3 regions of the Neobacillus sp. genome follow, and region 1 is predicted to be linked to each of the others. Evidence: riboswitches for the same ligand, from Rfam matches in the RefSeq annotation. Region 1 holds a riboswitch; each other region holds the start of a gene.

The links. Region 1 has a riboswitch for cyclic di-GMP ahead of RTR43_RS07510 (hypothetical protein). Riboswitches for the same ligand answer to the same signal wherever they lie in the genome.
Region 2: linked by a shared signal. The riboswitch ahead of RTR43_RS15085 (response regulator) and the one ahead of RTR43_RS07510 (hypothetical protein) in region 1 are both predicted to bind cyclic di-GMP.
Region 3: linked by a shared signal. The riboswitch ahead of RTR43_RS11415 (GGDEF domain-containing protein) and the one ahead of RTR43_RS07510 (hypothetical protein) in region 1 are both predicted to bind cyclic di-GMP.

Annotation. Positions count from the first base shown of each region.
Region 1 covers NZ_DALZYO010000010.1:26,944-32,166, reverse strand. Annotated here, with positions in the region: gene flgC (flagellar basal body rod protein FlgC) at 1-236, opposite strand, end outside; gene flgB (flagellar basal body rod protein FlgB) at 242-634, opposite strand; gene RTR43_RS07515 (glucosaminidase domain-containing protein) at 781-1,446, opposite strand; gene RTR43_RS07510 (hypothetical protein) at 1,647-1,961, opposite strand; cyclic di-GMP riboswitch class I at 2,136-2,223, opposite strand; gene fliT (flagellar protein FliT) at 2,499-2,846, opposite strand; gene fliS (flagellar export chaperone FliS) at 2,861-3,241, opposite strand; gene RTR43_RS07495 (hypothetical protein) at 3,378-4,283, opposite strand; gene RTR43_RS07490 (flagellar brake protein) at 4,643-5,223, opposite strand, start outside.
Region 2 covers NZ_DALZYO010000023.1:57,048-62,270, reverse strand. Annotated here, with positions in the region: gene miaA (tRNA (adenosine(37)-N6)-dimethylallyltransferase MiaA) at 1-741, opposite strand, end outside; gene mreBH (rod-share determining protein MreBH) at 1,043-2,050, shown strand; gene RTR43_RS15090 (DUF202 domain-containing protein) at 2,417-2,725, shown strand; cyclic di-GMP riboswitch class I at 2,810-2,897, shown strand; gene RTR43_RS15085 (response regulator) at 2,957-3,316, shown strand; gene mutL (DNA mismatch repair endonuclease MutL) at 3,575-5,223, opposite strand, start outside.
Region 3 covers NZ_DALZYO010000016.1:29,065-34,287, forward strand. Annotated here, with positions in the region: gene RTR43_RS11410 (phospholipase A2 family protein) at 8-292, opposite strand; gene RTR43_RS11415 (GGDEF domain-containing protein) at 592-1,626, opposite strand; cyclic di-GMP riboswitch class I at 1,683-1,786, opposite strand; gene RTR43_RS11425 (GNAT family N-acetyltransferase) at 2,659-3,093, opposite strand; gene RTR43_RS11430 (iron-containing alcohol dehydrogenase family protein) at 3,137-4,189, opposite strand; gene RTR43_RS11435 (MtnX-like HAD-IB family phosphatase) at 4,190-4,840, opposite strand; gene RTR43_RS11440 (AlkZ-related protein) at 5,129-5,223, opposite strand, start outside.

The sequences.
Region 1 (5,223 bases):
ACCCCTTGTAGGTTTGATTGTAAACCAGCTTGTTTTTGCATTTCCCCCTGTAAAACCTGATTAAAGGCATTCTCTCTTGGTTCCATCACGACCATCTTCCGGCGATAGGGTTCCCATACTCCATTCACTAATTTTCCACGGGTAGTTGAGGCGTTGGCAATATTAGATGAGGTTACATCCATCCTTAAGCGCCCAGCAGTTAAGGCTGATGCACTTATATTTAATGAATCAAACATCGCGGTTAACGCCTCCCTCTGATAGCAATCGATAATTGTTGGAATTCACTAGTTAATTGCTGCGTTAGCGTATAATACCACAATGAATTTTTCCCCATACTAGTCATTTCTTTGTCGATATCTACGTTATTGCCGTTGTTTTGCATGACTGTATCCGTATTCTCTACAGTTTTTGCTGTTGGAATGTCAGTAGATTTCCCAATCGTGAAATGACGGGAGTCGGTACGGTTTCCTACAAAATTTGTTTGATTGGATAATTGCTGCTTTAAAATATCCTCAAAAAAAACTTGTTTTGTTTTATATCCAGGAGTTTCCGCATTCGAGATATTATTAGAAATGACCTGTTGACGTAAACTGGAAGCACCTAGTGCTGATTGTAGGATGCCTATATTATTCATGAGGACGACTCTCCTTTCCATCTTAAGACAATTTTTGATTATTTTTGATAAATATCAAAAAAGACTAACATTCTACATCAATATACTAAAAAATAGGCTCCATAGCCACAATTTTTTTCATAGCCGAAGTCATCTTCACAATTTTGTTATACTCTAAGCCGTTCAAAAAACTTATTTACTCCAGATACCCATTGATTGTTTAGACCGGTAGGATCATTATCTGCTCCAATTGGTGCATACTTCGCACCAATCTTGGAAATACTGGATAAACCTATTCCTAAATAGTTCTTACTTAAATTGCGAGCCATATCCATTATGCTATCTTCAATGGATGAGTACGATTTCAAGCCATTTACGCCCATCATTCCTGCGACATTATTTTTTTCATTGGCTGCACGGGATTTCCCATTGCCTGTTTCATGTTGAGCGATAGCCGTAAGTAACGCTGGATTGATATTAAACCGCTTTCCAGCTCGTACAAAAACCTCCCCCATTCCTTTTAATTTCCCATCCAACATTTGATTTAATTTATCTGGGTTAAATGATTCGAAACGTAATGGTTCATTCGCGTTCAAAGACATAGTTTGATCACTTATATTCCTGTTCATTTCAGAAATAATATTAGGAACCACAGAATTGATTTGAGGTATTGTCGATTGAAATTCCTGTTGCATCAATAGTTGACTTAAGACTGCAGCAAAAAGATTCTTTCCATCAGAAGTGGTCCCTTCCATCTGGGATCGTAAATTTTCAGTCCTAGATAGTGTATTAACTAGCATTGTTTTAGTAAACCAATTATCACTGTTAATCAATGGATAGCATCCTTTCTTTCCACGTATTTTTTGTAACAAAAATCATCCAAAACAACTAAAAATAATCGCTTCTCATGTATTATTTAGGGGAATGAAGAAAAAACATGATCATGAAAATTTGATTAGGTGGTCAAACAATAAGGAGTGGGATTTTTCAGTCTTTTTATATTCCATCCCCACCCCATAAAACCTTATAAGTATTACATGGTTCTTTCTAACATCCCGCTAATGTCTCCTAAAAATTCTTCCGAAAGCTTGGAAATATGTATGAGTTGTCCATCTTCTATTTTCGCTTCTACTAAAATAATCGTGTTTGAATCCAGTATTTGCTTCATTGCAAGAATTTGCTTTCCCTTGTATACCACATTTTTCACAAGGTAATAGGTATCATTTGTTGGGTTTCCCATTGTAATTTTCATAGGTTTTTCGAAGCATGGTTTCATCTTTTTATATTCCATGAAATTATAAAGTTTACCATTCCTTCGATTGGCTGTTATTCCTTGCTGCCGGATCATGAATATCTTCCTCTCCACTAACTGGATATTAAAGAGTACTATGGTCTTCCTTTGCTGAAGCAAAAAAATAACCTCGCCTTTACCAAAAGGGGAGGTAATAGACAAAAATATCTTTGTAGACACAAATAATCTATCTAGCTAGATATTTAATACCTATGAAAAATACCTTGATCTTTAGGTAACTGGCTGACATAGTACAAAATGCACCTTAGTCCCTATAGCTTTGCGTCACTGATTTTCATCAGCTATGCCTTTAACAAAATACTGTATTTGTAATTTATACTAATCTCTTAATAAATAATAGAATGTTTTTCCAATATCGAATATACTACTATTTTATCATTTATTGTCGAAATTACTAGGTCAAATGGTTTATTTTAGTCATTATTTCTCATAAATAATACGTTTTTTACGTAAATAAGCATATTTTCCACCGAGCGATAAGGTCACGGAACTGTCACTTTTCATTTTTTATCTTTTTTTTTGCAAAAAAAAAATGCATGATTTATGCATTTCGTAATGTCATCAGTCACAATATTATTTTTTAGAATCTAAAAATACCCCATTTGTTTGTTTAAGATATGGTCGAAACTTTTTTGAAACCTGTTTATTTTGTTTAATTTGAATGAGTGAGTTTTGAGTTTCAGTAATGTTTTCTTTTAAAAGAAAAGTTAAACGTTGATCAAGACAACGAGCGTCTTCCAACAATTGTTTTGCTTTTGCTGGATACTGGTATTCCGGATGATCAGTCTTAAACGCCTCTACCTGGATCATCATGCTGTTTCGATTATTTAGCAGCTGTTCAAAATCCTCAAAATTTTCTTCTTTTAGTGCACGATCCATGTCTACAGTGATATCATAAATGGTTGCAATTAATTCGTCCATTGGTATACCAGCCCTTAATTCTTAGTATTCTTTTGCTTCATAGCTGTTGACCATGTTTCCGATAATTCTAAAGCGTGCCCTTCCACTTCTTCTAATAGATCCAAACTTTTATGAATATTGGCCTCAATTAAGCGAGATTTCATATAATCATATAGGGAAAGCAAGGAATCTGAGATGGTGTATCCTGGTTTCAAGGTCACTATTAATTCGCTCAGAATATCTTGGGCTCTTAGGTTGTAACTGTGGCTTTCCTCTAGATTATTTTGTTCGATGGCCATTTTGGACTTACGGATGAATTTAACCATGCCTTGAAATAACATGAGCGTTAATTCTTCTGGTTTAGAAGTAGTGACCGCTTGTTTTTGATAGGTTTGATAAGGATTACTAAATGCCATGTTTGATTACTCCTTTTAAAATCCATTTCCTACTTTCTATTTTTTATCGGTAAAAAAGAAAAATAGTTAAGGAGATCAAGGTTAATTTATTGGATGTCTTTTGCTAATCAAATTTAAAATCAATTTAGGATATAACTTAACTACTGACTCTAAGTACTAATCCAAAGCTGTCAATAATGTAGTTTAGTCTTTGATTGTAAGATTTCAGTTGTTGGATTTTTGCCGCATCACCTAAGAGGTTAAAGGCTGATATTTCCTTTGCCAATTTAGAAACCTCTAATTGCAATTCATCATTACGCTTTTTCTCCTGAATGAATTGTTGTTCCTTTTTCATTAACTGTTCTCGTATTGCTTCTTTTTCAAGATTGACTTCCGATTTCATACTCTCTATCTGTTGAACTGCATCCTGATTCTGCAGTGCTAGGTTGGTAAGTTGGAATAAACTTCTAAGCAGTTCGTTTAAATTAATCCCTGGAAGTTGTTGTACATTGGAGATTAATCCCGATAAAATGTCAAGCAAATCATCATTATCTTGTGTAGGTGCCACCTGGTTAACTTGAGTTGCTAGCAGCGTATCCCCTATTACTTCAGTGGATAACACTGGAACATCCTTCTCTGTAATCGTAATAAATTGATAACTATTTTGATTGGCTGCTTCCTTTTTATCTTTTGACTTAATAAGGGAATAATATTTATAGTTAACTGATTGATAGCCACGATTTAATAATTGGGCTACTTCCTCCAATATCTCTGTAATATTTAGCGCACCTTCTTCTTGCCGTTCCTTAATATAATGAAACATGAACTCAATTTCGATTTTAATCCATTTTCGGTTAACTTTTTTCGAATCCACAAGAGAATGGTTTGCATATTCAGAGCTATTCATAGTTAACATCAGTAAATTATTGTAATAAAAAACCAATGATCCATTTCGTAAACGGTTTTTAGTTTCTAAATTATGAATGTAATCTTGTTCTGATGGTCCTACTTCTTGATTCATTATTGCTTCTTTCATCTCAAATAATGCAGATTTTAAACTCATTTTAATACCTCCAAAATGATTACGAGATTTGAACGTACTTGGTTTTACAAACTTTTTTGCCCATCTACAAAAAGGTAAAACTAATTTTGACTTTTTCAAACTCTCTTCATATACGATGTTTTACTATATGATTCGCACTTATGAATTTTTTTTGGGTGTATATCAAAAACTTAACATTTATTAGGTATAATATAATCATACTAATTTTGTAAGGATTTGTAAATGATTGGTTTGAATTTTTAAAAAATAAGCTTTGAACCTGATAGACTTCGTTTTAATTACCTCATTATTAATGATAGCCCTCTTTTTCATAAAGCGGGCTTAGGATGTATTTTATTTTATCTTTGCAATGATTTTGACTATCGTGACATCAAGCGCATTTGCCTTTGTTTTTCAAAACAATGTTGAACGATTTTCATTTGATCCTGCTTATCCATCTCAATAAACTTCAAAGCAACATTTTTTCTATCTTGATTTTTGATCAAATGGATTCGTTTGATTTGTGCTTGAAAGGGAATAAGCGCTGAGTTCTTGTTCTGTATAGCAGGAACAACCAAAGTCCCCGAGACCACTTCTCCTTGCTGCAGTTCTAAATCCAACCCACAGCTAAATAAAATTCCACCTGCGCTTATATTGATGGTGTTTAGCTTGGTTTCATTAAACAACAGAATTAAATGGGAATTCACTCGAAAATTATCACGTCGTTGAATCCTAATGATCTCTTTTTCTTGTGGCTTCGATATTCGACATAAAGGGATCGTGTCGTTTTTTCTTCCGATGATTTCTGTTTGGAACTTATATTGATCATCATCCATCATAAAGATGACATCTACTTGCATTCCTTCCATTAACAACCCAATCATATTCCTATCCAAAGGGAAACTAATTAGAATCTCATTTTCCCCAATTTCTGCGATAATCGACCGACACGATTGATCAT
Region 2 (5,223 bases), on a different contig from region 1:
AATTTCTTTGTAGCCAATCGCTTGTATCGATTGATACTCGCGTAAATCCTGGTCATATAAGATTTTCACTTCCGCAATAAGTCCTTCCTTGACCATGTTATCAACCCGGAGGTTAATACGCTCATAAAGGCTCTCCCGTTCCATCGATAAACCAATTAGTGCCGTATTGTACAGGAGCTCTGGCTGTTGTCTGCTTTGAAATTCTTGCATCGTTTTACCAGTCAGATGAAAAATCTCAAGAGCGCGAATCACCCTTCTCACATTGTTTGGATGGATATGCGATGCACTATCTGGATCAATCTCCACTAATTCCTGATACAACGCATTACTTCCAATTTCTCTTACTCTTTCCTCAAGCTTAAGACGAAAGGTTTCATCTCCCGGAACATCAGAAAATTGATAATCATAAATGATGGACTGAATATACAACCCAGTCCCACCGACAATAATGGGAAGTTTTCCTTTTTCAGCTATCTCCGTTATTTTAGCCCGTACAAGGTGTTGAAATTCAGCAACAGAAAAATTTTCAGAAGGCTCTTTTATGTTAATCAAATGGTGGGGAATTCCTTCCATTTCATCCTTCGTTATTTTTGCAGTCCCAATATCCATTCCACGATAAATTTGCATCGAATCCCCGCTGATAATTTCTCCGTTATACCGTTTGGCCATTTCGATACTTAATTTTGTTTTTCCTACTGCTGTTGGTCCAATGATAACTAATAATTTTTGTTTTAAATCCAAAATTTTCACACTGCCTTATTTACATTATCAGTGGAAGTAATCGTTTTTGTTCGCTTCCACGCTTACATCGTATCATATATTTGAAAAGCAGTTGAACATCAAATCAGTATATACAATATAAATCTTTTCTATGCTTATGTAAAAGACTTTTTTTATCCATGTTGCTTCCAAAGAAGGGAAGTTTTTCATGTAAATTTACAAAAGGATAACGGTTCATTTACAAACTGCTTTCTACCCCCACTTTCATGATAGGCTTGAACGTAGCTTATTTTGAAAAAATATTAAGGAATTAGGTGAAGAAATGCTTTCAAATTTTGATATGGGAATTGATTTAGGAACAGCAAATATATTGGTTTATAATAAAAATAAAGGGATTACCCTTAATGAGCCCTCTGTGGTAGCCATTGATACAAGAACAAAAAATGTGGTTGCAGTCGGACTGGATGCAAAAGAAATGATTGGAAAAACTCCTGAAAAAATCGTTGCCATTCGCCCTTTAAAGGATGGAGTCATTGCTGATTTTGATGTCACTACAGAAATGCTGAAACACGTTATGCGAAAGGCCACAAAAAAAATAGGCTTTGCCGTTCGTAAACCCAATGTAGTTGTTTGTATTCCATCCGGATCCACAAGTGTTGAACGGAGAGCGATTCATGACGCAGTGAAAAATGCTGGCGCCAAAAAAATTTCGTTGATTGAAGAACCAGTTGCAGCAGCAATTGGGGCCGGATTACCTGTAGATGAACCTGTTGCCAACGTGGTTGTCGACATTGGTGGCGGCAATACAGAAGTTGCGATTATTTCCTTCGGTGGGGTAGTTGCTTGCCATTCGATAAAAATTGGCGGAGATCGCCTGGATGATGATATTATTCAGTTTGTTCGTAAAGAATACAATTTATTGATTGGCGAAAGAACAGCAGAAAAAATAAAAATGGAAATTGGTTATGCACTTATTGATCATGAGGAACTTTTCATCGACGTACGTGGTCGGGATCTTGTGTCTGGCTTGCCGAAAACAATTAATCTTTCATCCTATGAAATTCGTAATGCGTTGAAAGAAGCACTTCAGCATATTTTAGAAGCGATCCGGGCCACACTAGAAGATTGCCCTGCCGAACTCAGTGGTGACATCGTCGACCGTGGTGTAATCCTCACTGGCGGCGGATCACTAATGAATGGGATGGAGGAGTGGCTTAGCGAAGAAATCTTTGTTCCTGTTCAGCTAGCTCCAAATCCGCTCGAATCGGTGGCAATCGGAGCTGGAAAATCGCTTGCATATGCGAGTAAAATTCTAGCAGAAGTGAAATAAGACAACTCTATTATTTGTGCAATCATTTAACAAAAAGGCTGAAGGACTAACCCCCCTTCAGCCTTTATATATTTTCTTGGTTTTTGCCTTGTAATAAAATCTAGGTCACAATTTACTACTTGGTCACCGTTCGACAAAGTTTTTCCGAATCTCTGTCACTGCAAATTACAGTACTCATCCAGAGTAAACGTTCTATATACTTGTTTTCATAATATAGAAAGTGGCTAAATATTAATGAACGTTACTATTATTGATGCTGACAGACTTAATAATGAGTGTTCAATTCTTTAGCCAACTTTATTTACTCTTAAAAATTACGTTCTTTTGGCATACTATATGTAGTATTTAGTAAAAAGGAGGAGTAATATGAGCAGAAAGAAAAATGCACCAAATGAGAACTCTCTATCTCCTAGTGACTTGTTCGCAATGGAAAGTACCCTACTAGCAATGGAAAGAACAAAATTAGCCATTGATAGAACACTATTAGCCTATATACGTACGTCCTTGACATTCTTTGCGGCTGCTGCAGCCCTTATAGAGTTTTTTGATAAAAGTATAAAGTTCAAAATCACAGCGTACATAACCATCTTTTTAGGAGCAATTCTCCTTTTGATTGGGTTTTATAATTATTACCGTTCAAAGAAATCAATCAAAAAAATACAATTGTTTAAATAATTAAATTTGCAAATTGGCATTTCAAATATTTCTTTGACTTATAAATGCGACAAAATATTACTTTTTGCGACAAAATGTGCTAAACTTTGAAAAAGGCAAATTTTACGAAAGTAAAAGACGCAAAGCCACGGACCTAAAGCAAAATTTTTGTTATGGTAGCCGGGCTGCAAATATGCTGTGCAAAGTACCCCTTTCCTAATTTGCCTTAATATTAAAGGAAAGGTGTTTTAAATGTGTAAAACCATATTAATTGCTGACGACTCAAGGTTTAGTAGAAATTTAATAATGGATATCTTACATAGAGAAGGCTTCCAAGTTTTTTTTGAAGCTTCAGATGGTGCAATTGCCGTCGCTTTGTATAAAAAAAAGTCTCCAGACATTGTGTTACTTGACTTAACTATGCCTACTTTAAATGGTCTAGATGCCTTAAGAAGAATAATTGAATTTGATCCAAGTGCAAAAGTAATTATTTGTTCCGCAATGGGGCAAAAAGGGTTAATTGTTGATGCAATAAAATCTGGAGCAAAAGACTTTATTGTAAAGCCATATTTTAATGATCTCGGTCCAGCAATTAAAAAACTATTTAGTTAATTAGCATTTCATATTGAAGTGCTATTTTTATGCCACATAATAAGAGAACATTTCATAGATCTTTTTCTTCGTACCTGGCTTCACCTTTTTCGCAAACTTTTATTAAATATTGTCACGTTACACCCTTTGTACAAGATTCATCGGCAGAGAATTTTTCAAAAGTGTTTCGAATAACGAGCTCTGAGCAAAAAATGTGGTCGAAGCTTTAAAAAAGCACAGGAGAATCCTTATATATCAAGGATTCTCCTGTGCTTGAAATTACATCACCCGTTTAAACATTTTTTCCATTTCATAAATGGAATAGTGAACGATTATCGGTCTTCCATGGGGACAGGTAAACGGATCAGATGCTTTTCGTAAATCATCCAGCAGTGCTTGGATTTCATCATTTCGTAAATGTCGATTCGCTTTAATTGATGCTTTACAGCTCATCATGATGGCTGCTTCCTCACGTAGTCTTTTAATATCCACCTTTTTCATCGCTAAAAGTTGTTCAATCATGTCTTCGATGATTTGTTTTTCTTCTCCTTTTGGAAGCCATTGCGGATGGGAACGGACAATAAAACTATTCATACCGAATTCCTCGAGAAAAATACCAACCTTTTCTAGCTCGTTTTGGTGTTCAGTAATTTTTATATAATCGTCAGTTGAATACTCAAATGTTAACGGAACAAGCATTTCCTGCAGTTCAGACTGAACCTGTCCCACTTTTTCACGGAAGTACTCATACTTTAACCGTTCCTGTGCCGCATGCTGATCGATAATATATAAGCCGTTTTCATTTTGGGCAAAAATATAGGTGCCATGCATTTGGCCGATAGGATATAGACGCGGTACTCTGCTCTCAGGTTGGTTATTAACATGATTAGCCTCTAAAACCGACTCATCATTTTCACGTTCAACCTCAATGGATTCATTCCATTGTTCCTTGCCAACCTCACCTCTAGGGAATACTGGATTTACAGACTTCCAACCTTCTGTTTCATCAACATTTTCCGCTCGGACAGGAATATTTGAATATGGTAAAGGAGGAATTGGCCTGGTTTCCTTTATCGCTTGCGCATGTATTGGCCAATCTCTGTTAATTTCTTTAGTAATCTTTGTGATTGATGTTCCTTCATCAAGAATTAACGCAGTTTGTTCCGATTTTGTTTCTTCTTTTTTCACCTGAGTATAGGCTGTCGGAATCAGGATTTTCGATTTAAAAGCATCCTTTATGATCGTTGTAACCAGTTCATTCAACTCTGCTTCCTTACTTATACGAACTTCCATTTTCGATGGGTGAACATTGACATCAACTAGCAACGGATCCATTTCGATATTCAGAAGAACAATTGGAAATCTGCCAATTGGCAACAGGGTATGGTAGCCTTCTTGAATCGCTTTGGCTAATGGATAGTTTTTTATAAATCTACCATTTATCATCGTTGAGATATAGTTTCTTGATGCTCTTGTTACCTCTGGCATGGATGCATATCCGCTAATGGTATAATCAAGCGATTTACCGGTGATCGGTATAAGCTGCTTCGTGATTGTCATACCGTAGATAGCAGCGAGAACTTGGCGCATATCACCGTTTCCGGTCGTTTGCAGCAACTTCCGCTCATTATGAATTAAGCGAAAAGCTACCTCTGGATGGGAAAGGGCGAGCCTGTTGACAACATCTGTGATATTCCCAAGTTCTGTGTGAATTGTTTTCATATATTTCAATCGTGCAGGCGTATTATAAAATAAATCTGTAATCATAATATCGGTGCCACGTCGACTCGAAGCTTTTTCAAACGTTTCGATTTTCCCACCCTCGATGACAACCCGGTTTCCGGCACCTTCTCCGGTTGACGTTTTCATCTCAAGTCTGGAAACAGAAGCGATACTAGGCAGTGCTTCTCCACGGAACCCAAGGGTTC
Region 3 (5,223 bases), on a different contig from region 1:
TCTTAGGTTACCTTCGATACCTTGCCCCACATGTGAACGCTGTTTTCATTTTCATAAAATCATGCATCAGTGCAGCTTTTCTCCCTTTATCTGTATACCTATTCATTTTGGAGCGCAGGCAATCCATAAATTCGTAATCACATCGGCAAGGTGAAATCCCTCTGCTTAAACAGCGGTCATGTCCCATGCAGCAGGCATCGACATCATTAATCGGAGCACCAGGGCCACTGCAGCCTGGGCCACACCATCTATACCCGGGGAAAATGCAGAATCCACGTCTTTTCCTTTGCAAAATCAACAACTCCCATTACAGTTTCATGACATACCTGTAAGGTCAGGTACAACATTGATCAATATCAGTTTCTTTACTAATAAATTATGAAATTTCAATAAAATTGAAATGGTAAAATCCCCATGCATGTCCATTTTTCGAAAAACAATTTAGATGTTCATTACCCAAGAATTATTAGTTCCATAAACCCAAACTTATTATTGGACCTAAAAAAACCGCAGTGAACGACACTAAGACTTTTCTTTAATTCGACGCAACTTACAAGTGCATTAAAAAAAGCCCTATTCTGTTGAATAGAGCTAACACATACTCACTTTATTTTTGCCATAATTCTTTGAGCGGTATAATCCTTCATCTGCTCGATTTAACAACGAATCTTTATTGTCCTCTGGCTGAGAATCTGCTACTCCAAAGCTTGCTGTCAGCCTTCCAACCTCTTGGAATTCATGTTCTGCGACCTTTTGTCTTAAATATTCTGCAAGCTCGGTGGCATCTTTGCCGGAGACATCCGTAATGATAATAAATTCTTCTCCACCCCATCGACCAAAAAATTCACGTATATCGAGATTCCTTTGAATAAGTTCAGACAACTCGATTAAAACGGAGTCACCCACATTATGACCATAAAAGTCATTGATTTTTTTAAAATGATCAATATCAAAAAAGATAATCGAAAAACTTATGTTCATGACCTTAGAATCCTTTAACTTAATTTCAAGCCATTCATCAATTCGGTGGCGGTTAGCGATTCCCGTTAATGAATCTACATAGGCGTGCTTATTAAAAAGCTCCATTTTTGTATAGGCCTTGAACACATGCTGGGCGTAATAAAGGACAATAATATAGACCAAATTAGAAAAGTAAAACTGGAGAAGCGAATCAATGGATTCAGCGGGTAGCTTGTTCATGTACATGACTCCACCCACCACAGTAATGGCAAATATACTGATGGAAAAATAAAGCCCTTTTTTTATCCCCAGTGTTAAGAAAATAAACATAATATAGATGGGCATCCAGACGATAAAATCCCCTAAAGACCCTCCTATTTTACCAAGGTAGTTAATAACTGCATCATAAAAGGTCGATACATGATAAAAACTAACCAAAGCTAAATTGGAAAACTCGGCAAACCGAACGTACCGATTCTTAAACATCAGAACCCAACTGATGATGAACCAAAGGGTGAGTGTGTTGTTGACAATGAAATTAAGTTTATTTGCGGCGTCCATATTTTTAAGAATGGTATTTAAAATAAATGCGATTATTATTAAGGGCACAACCCCCAGAAATATCTTTCTTTTAAGTTCAGCTAGTGATTCAAATTGTTTAATCATCGATATGATCATCTCCTAAACCAATCAATGAGATTAGTCCCTCTGAATCCTCAAAAATAAGCAACTGGCTGGCATAGTCCTCCACCACTTTCATTCGGTGGTGACCTTAGCCCCTCTAGCTTTGCGTCTTTATCTTTCAATAAATTAGCCCTATCAATTTTATTTCCACAGGTGCCGAAGAAGTTTTGCTATTTTCTGGATGCGATTTTCCCATTTGTAAAATACAATCTTTATTTACCTATTGTAATCGATATTTTGTAGTTTTTATATATCATTTTATGTCGGATTGGAGTACGATTGTCGATTATTTCTGCATTTAAAGGATTCAATTTAACCACATAGAATGTACCTATTTAAAAAAATATTGTCGGATATTATTATATCCGACAGCAAATTTTGAAGGATAAATTTGAAAAACTTATGATTTTCTATTCGCTTAAAAAAAAGGATTTTCTGTATCGATAAAGGGGGAATGATCTGGATGGAAAGAAAGACTTTTTTGATAATGTAATTACCTTGCTTTGAACCAGAAATTGGCGGCAAGCTTTAGGCAATAAAACTTGTAGAAAACTTCTTAATTTGCTTTTTTCTTTAATTAAATACCAAAAAATGTTGATACAACAAAGACAATCCACATGAAATTCATACACTTAGATATAAGCCTTCAGTTCAACGGAACGATCTAACCTACTTTTAACTTTCCTTTTGGGGCGTGGTTCTGTTATTCATTAACTTTATCACATGCTCCTTGGGGCTCCAGCAATTAAATTTATAGTTCGTTTTTGTTTCATAACCTAACCGGCTGCAATAATATTTCATTCCTTCTGCTTTTTTCTCTGCTTTTAAATGCCGGCATGTTGCACAGCAATGGAAATCTTTCATAAACACATACACCTTTTTCTTAACCCCTTTGTTTCACAATATGGGGCAAATGCGATACTAAAGCGTCAATTTACTTCTTCAACGGTTGTACATCAAGAAAAACGGCGACCCTCATTTTGAAGAATCGCACTCGTTTGTTGAAAAAGACTCTTATACAGATTCGTTCATCATCTTCATAAAGTATTTCGGGGATTCAGTAAATCCTTGTCGAGTATAGAACCTATGTGCATCTACTCTTCTTGAATGGCAATGAACTTCAATTCTGTCGCAATTTCTTTTTTTAGCTAAATCAGTACAATATTCTTCAATCTTACGCCCAATTCCCTTACTTCTAATGGTTGTATTAACTGCAAAATAACTTATCCTTGCGAAATCTCCTTTTACCGCTAATTGAGGTATAAAATGCAATGAAATAAAAGCAAGTACTTTTTCATCCTCTTCATAAATCAATAATTCCTCATCTGGGTGAATTAGAAGTTTTTCTATTTTTTCTTTAATGAAAGTCTCAGTATTTGGATACCCCAATTGGTTTAACAATTCGGATAGTGCTTTCCAATCGTCAACTTTTGCTTTTCTAATCCCCATTTGTTCCACTCCCCAATATAATCAATTTATACCACGAATCCCTTTATTGAAAAAATTCCTGTAGTAACTTATCCTCGTCCAAAAATCTCAGTGCCTTCTTCCGATAAACCTCATCATGCAAATAAGTATATCGATTCGGTTTTATCGTTGGCGCGATTTCAATGGCTTGGCGGTATTCTTCTTTATTTAAGCCAAGCCCTTTCACATAATCGAAAAAACCGGTCCTTGTGAAAACTTTCATCATTCGTTCAGCTCGGTGCTCTTGCACATTAGCCATTATATATGTGGCAATTCCAACTTGAATTCCATGCATTTGCGGCTGCAGCGCAATTTTATCGAGTGCATGGGAAATCAAATGCTCCGAGCCGCTGATTGGCGAACTGTTTCCGCTAATGACCGTCGAGATGCCGCCCAGTGTAAGTGAACTGATCAGTTCTTTTAATAAAATTGGATCTCTTATGTCGGTCATTGGTGTCCGAATAAAGCTATTGACTACTTTTTTACTCAGCATATAAGCAAAATGGTTTACCCGGGCAGCACCATGTTTCTCCTCAAACTCCCAATCATAAAGAGCTGTTATGTTGGAGAGCAAATCACCGATCCCTGCCAAAATAAAGCGGTTAGGTACATGCTGAATAATCTCAAGGTCGGCAATAATTCCATATGGGACCCTTGCCGGAACCGTCGTTTTCTTTTTATTGACCACCAAGGAACAATTGCTGCTAGCAAAGCCATCATTGGACGCTGACGTTGGGATGCTCAAAAATGGGCTCCGCCTTGAAAAAGCTATGTATTTTCCATAATCAATTACCGTCCCGCCTCCCATGGCAATGACCACATCATAACGCTCCATCTCAAAAGCTTTTTTAATTAGATCCTGGATATCTAAATCAGACGGCATGAGCAGCGCTGTTATCTTCACTTCCGAGATGGAGTCAAGAATATCCTGCCGGTAAGTTTGATAGGTAAAGTCATCGAACAAGAACACGGCATTGACAAAGCCATGTTGTTTCAAAATCCGCTCAAGGCTAAAAACAGTTCCTTTGCCAATCTCCAAAATCGCAGGAATCGGAACACTCGTAACAGGTGTTAACACTTAAGACATCACCCCTTTTTCAACCAAATAATCTTCCACTTCTTTAAAGGTATCGACCGGGACAAAAGGTACCTTCTTTTCACGGAGTATATCCTGTAATCCATTTTTAGCAAAAGTAACATCGGCATACTGGGCGGGGTGGGAATCAGGCTCACTATCACCAATAAAATAAACCGTTTCATACTCTTCCTTTAATTTCTGAATCACCTTGGATTTATCGATGCCATAACGCTCGGAATAATGCCATTGCTTTTTGTCGATGTTCATATGTACGTTCTTCTCACGATAATGCCCATCATTGGAAAAAACCTTTACATTCTCAACATGATATTTTTTTAATATATGATAAATATAATAGTCAGTACCAGCACTCAATATATAAAAATCAGCACCGCTTTCTTGAACCTTTTTTATAAAATTTGGTACATATTCATCGATGGGGATGGATAGTGTATCCTCAATAATTCTATCTTCCTCCTGATTGATGGATTTGAAAACCGTAGCTAGGAAATCAATATCCTTGATTCCTCCAGCTTTCCACTTTTTAAAAAGTTCCCGGCCTTGCGGAAAGTATTTGTCCATCATTACGATATAGAAGTCCTGTTTAGAAATCGTACCATCAAAATCAGAAACGAACGCCCATTTTTTCACTTAGTCACCCTCCATGATCATTTTCATACTTTTGTATAATACCCAAAATATCACATAACGCGAATACTACAAAATAAGAAAAGCGCAAGCGCCCTGGTCAGCGACGTAAGGGCTGGACTGAACCGACTGAGATAAAGGAAACACGGTGAGCGTTAGCGAACCGATGTTGACTTATCGTAGGGAGGTGAGGGAAGCACTCTAGTCGCTAGGGCGCTGGAGCTGGACATTTCTCAAAGTCGAAAATTTTCTTTCCTATCTTTAAATAAATGGAGGAATTCCCTTTGACTATTAAAACTTAAAAATTTTTGCCAAAGCTTTCATGGACTCTGGGCTGCACATTTTAGCAAAATGGTTCTTAAGCTCCGCTTTCGCTACTTCGACAG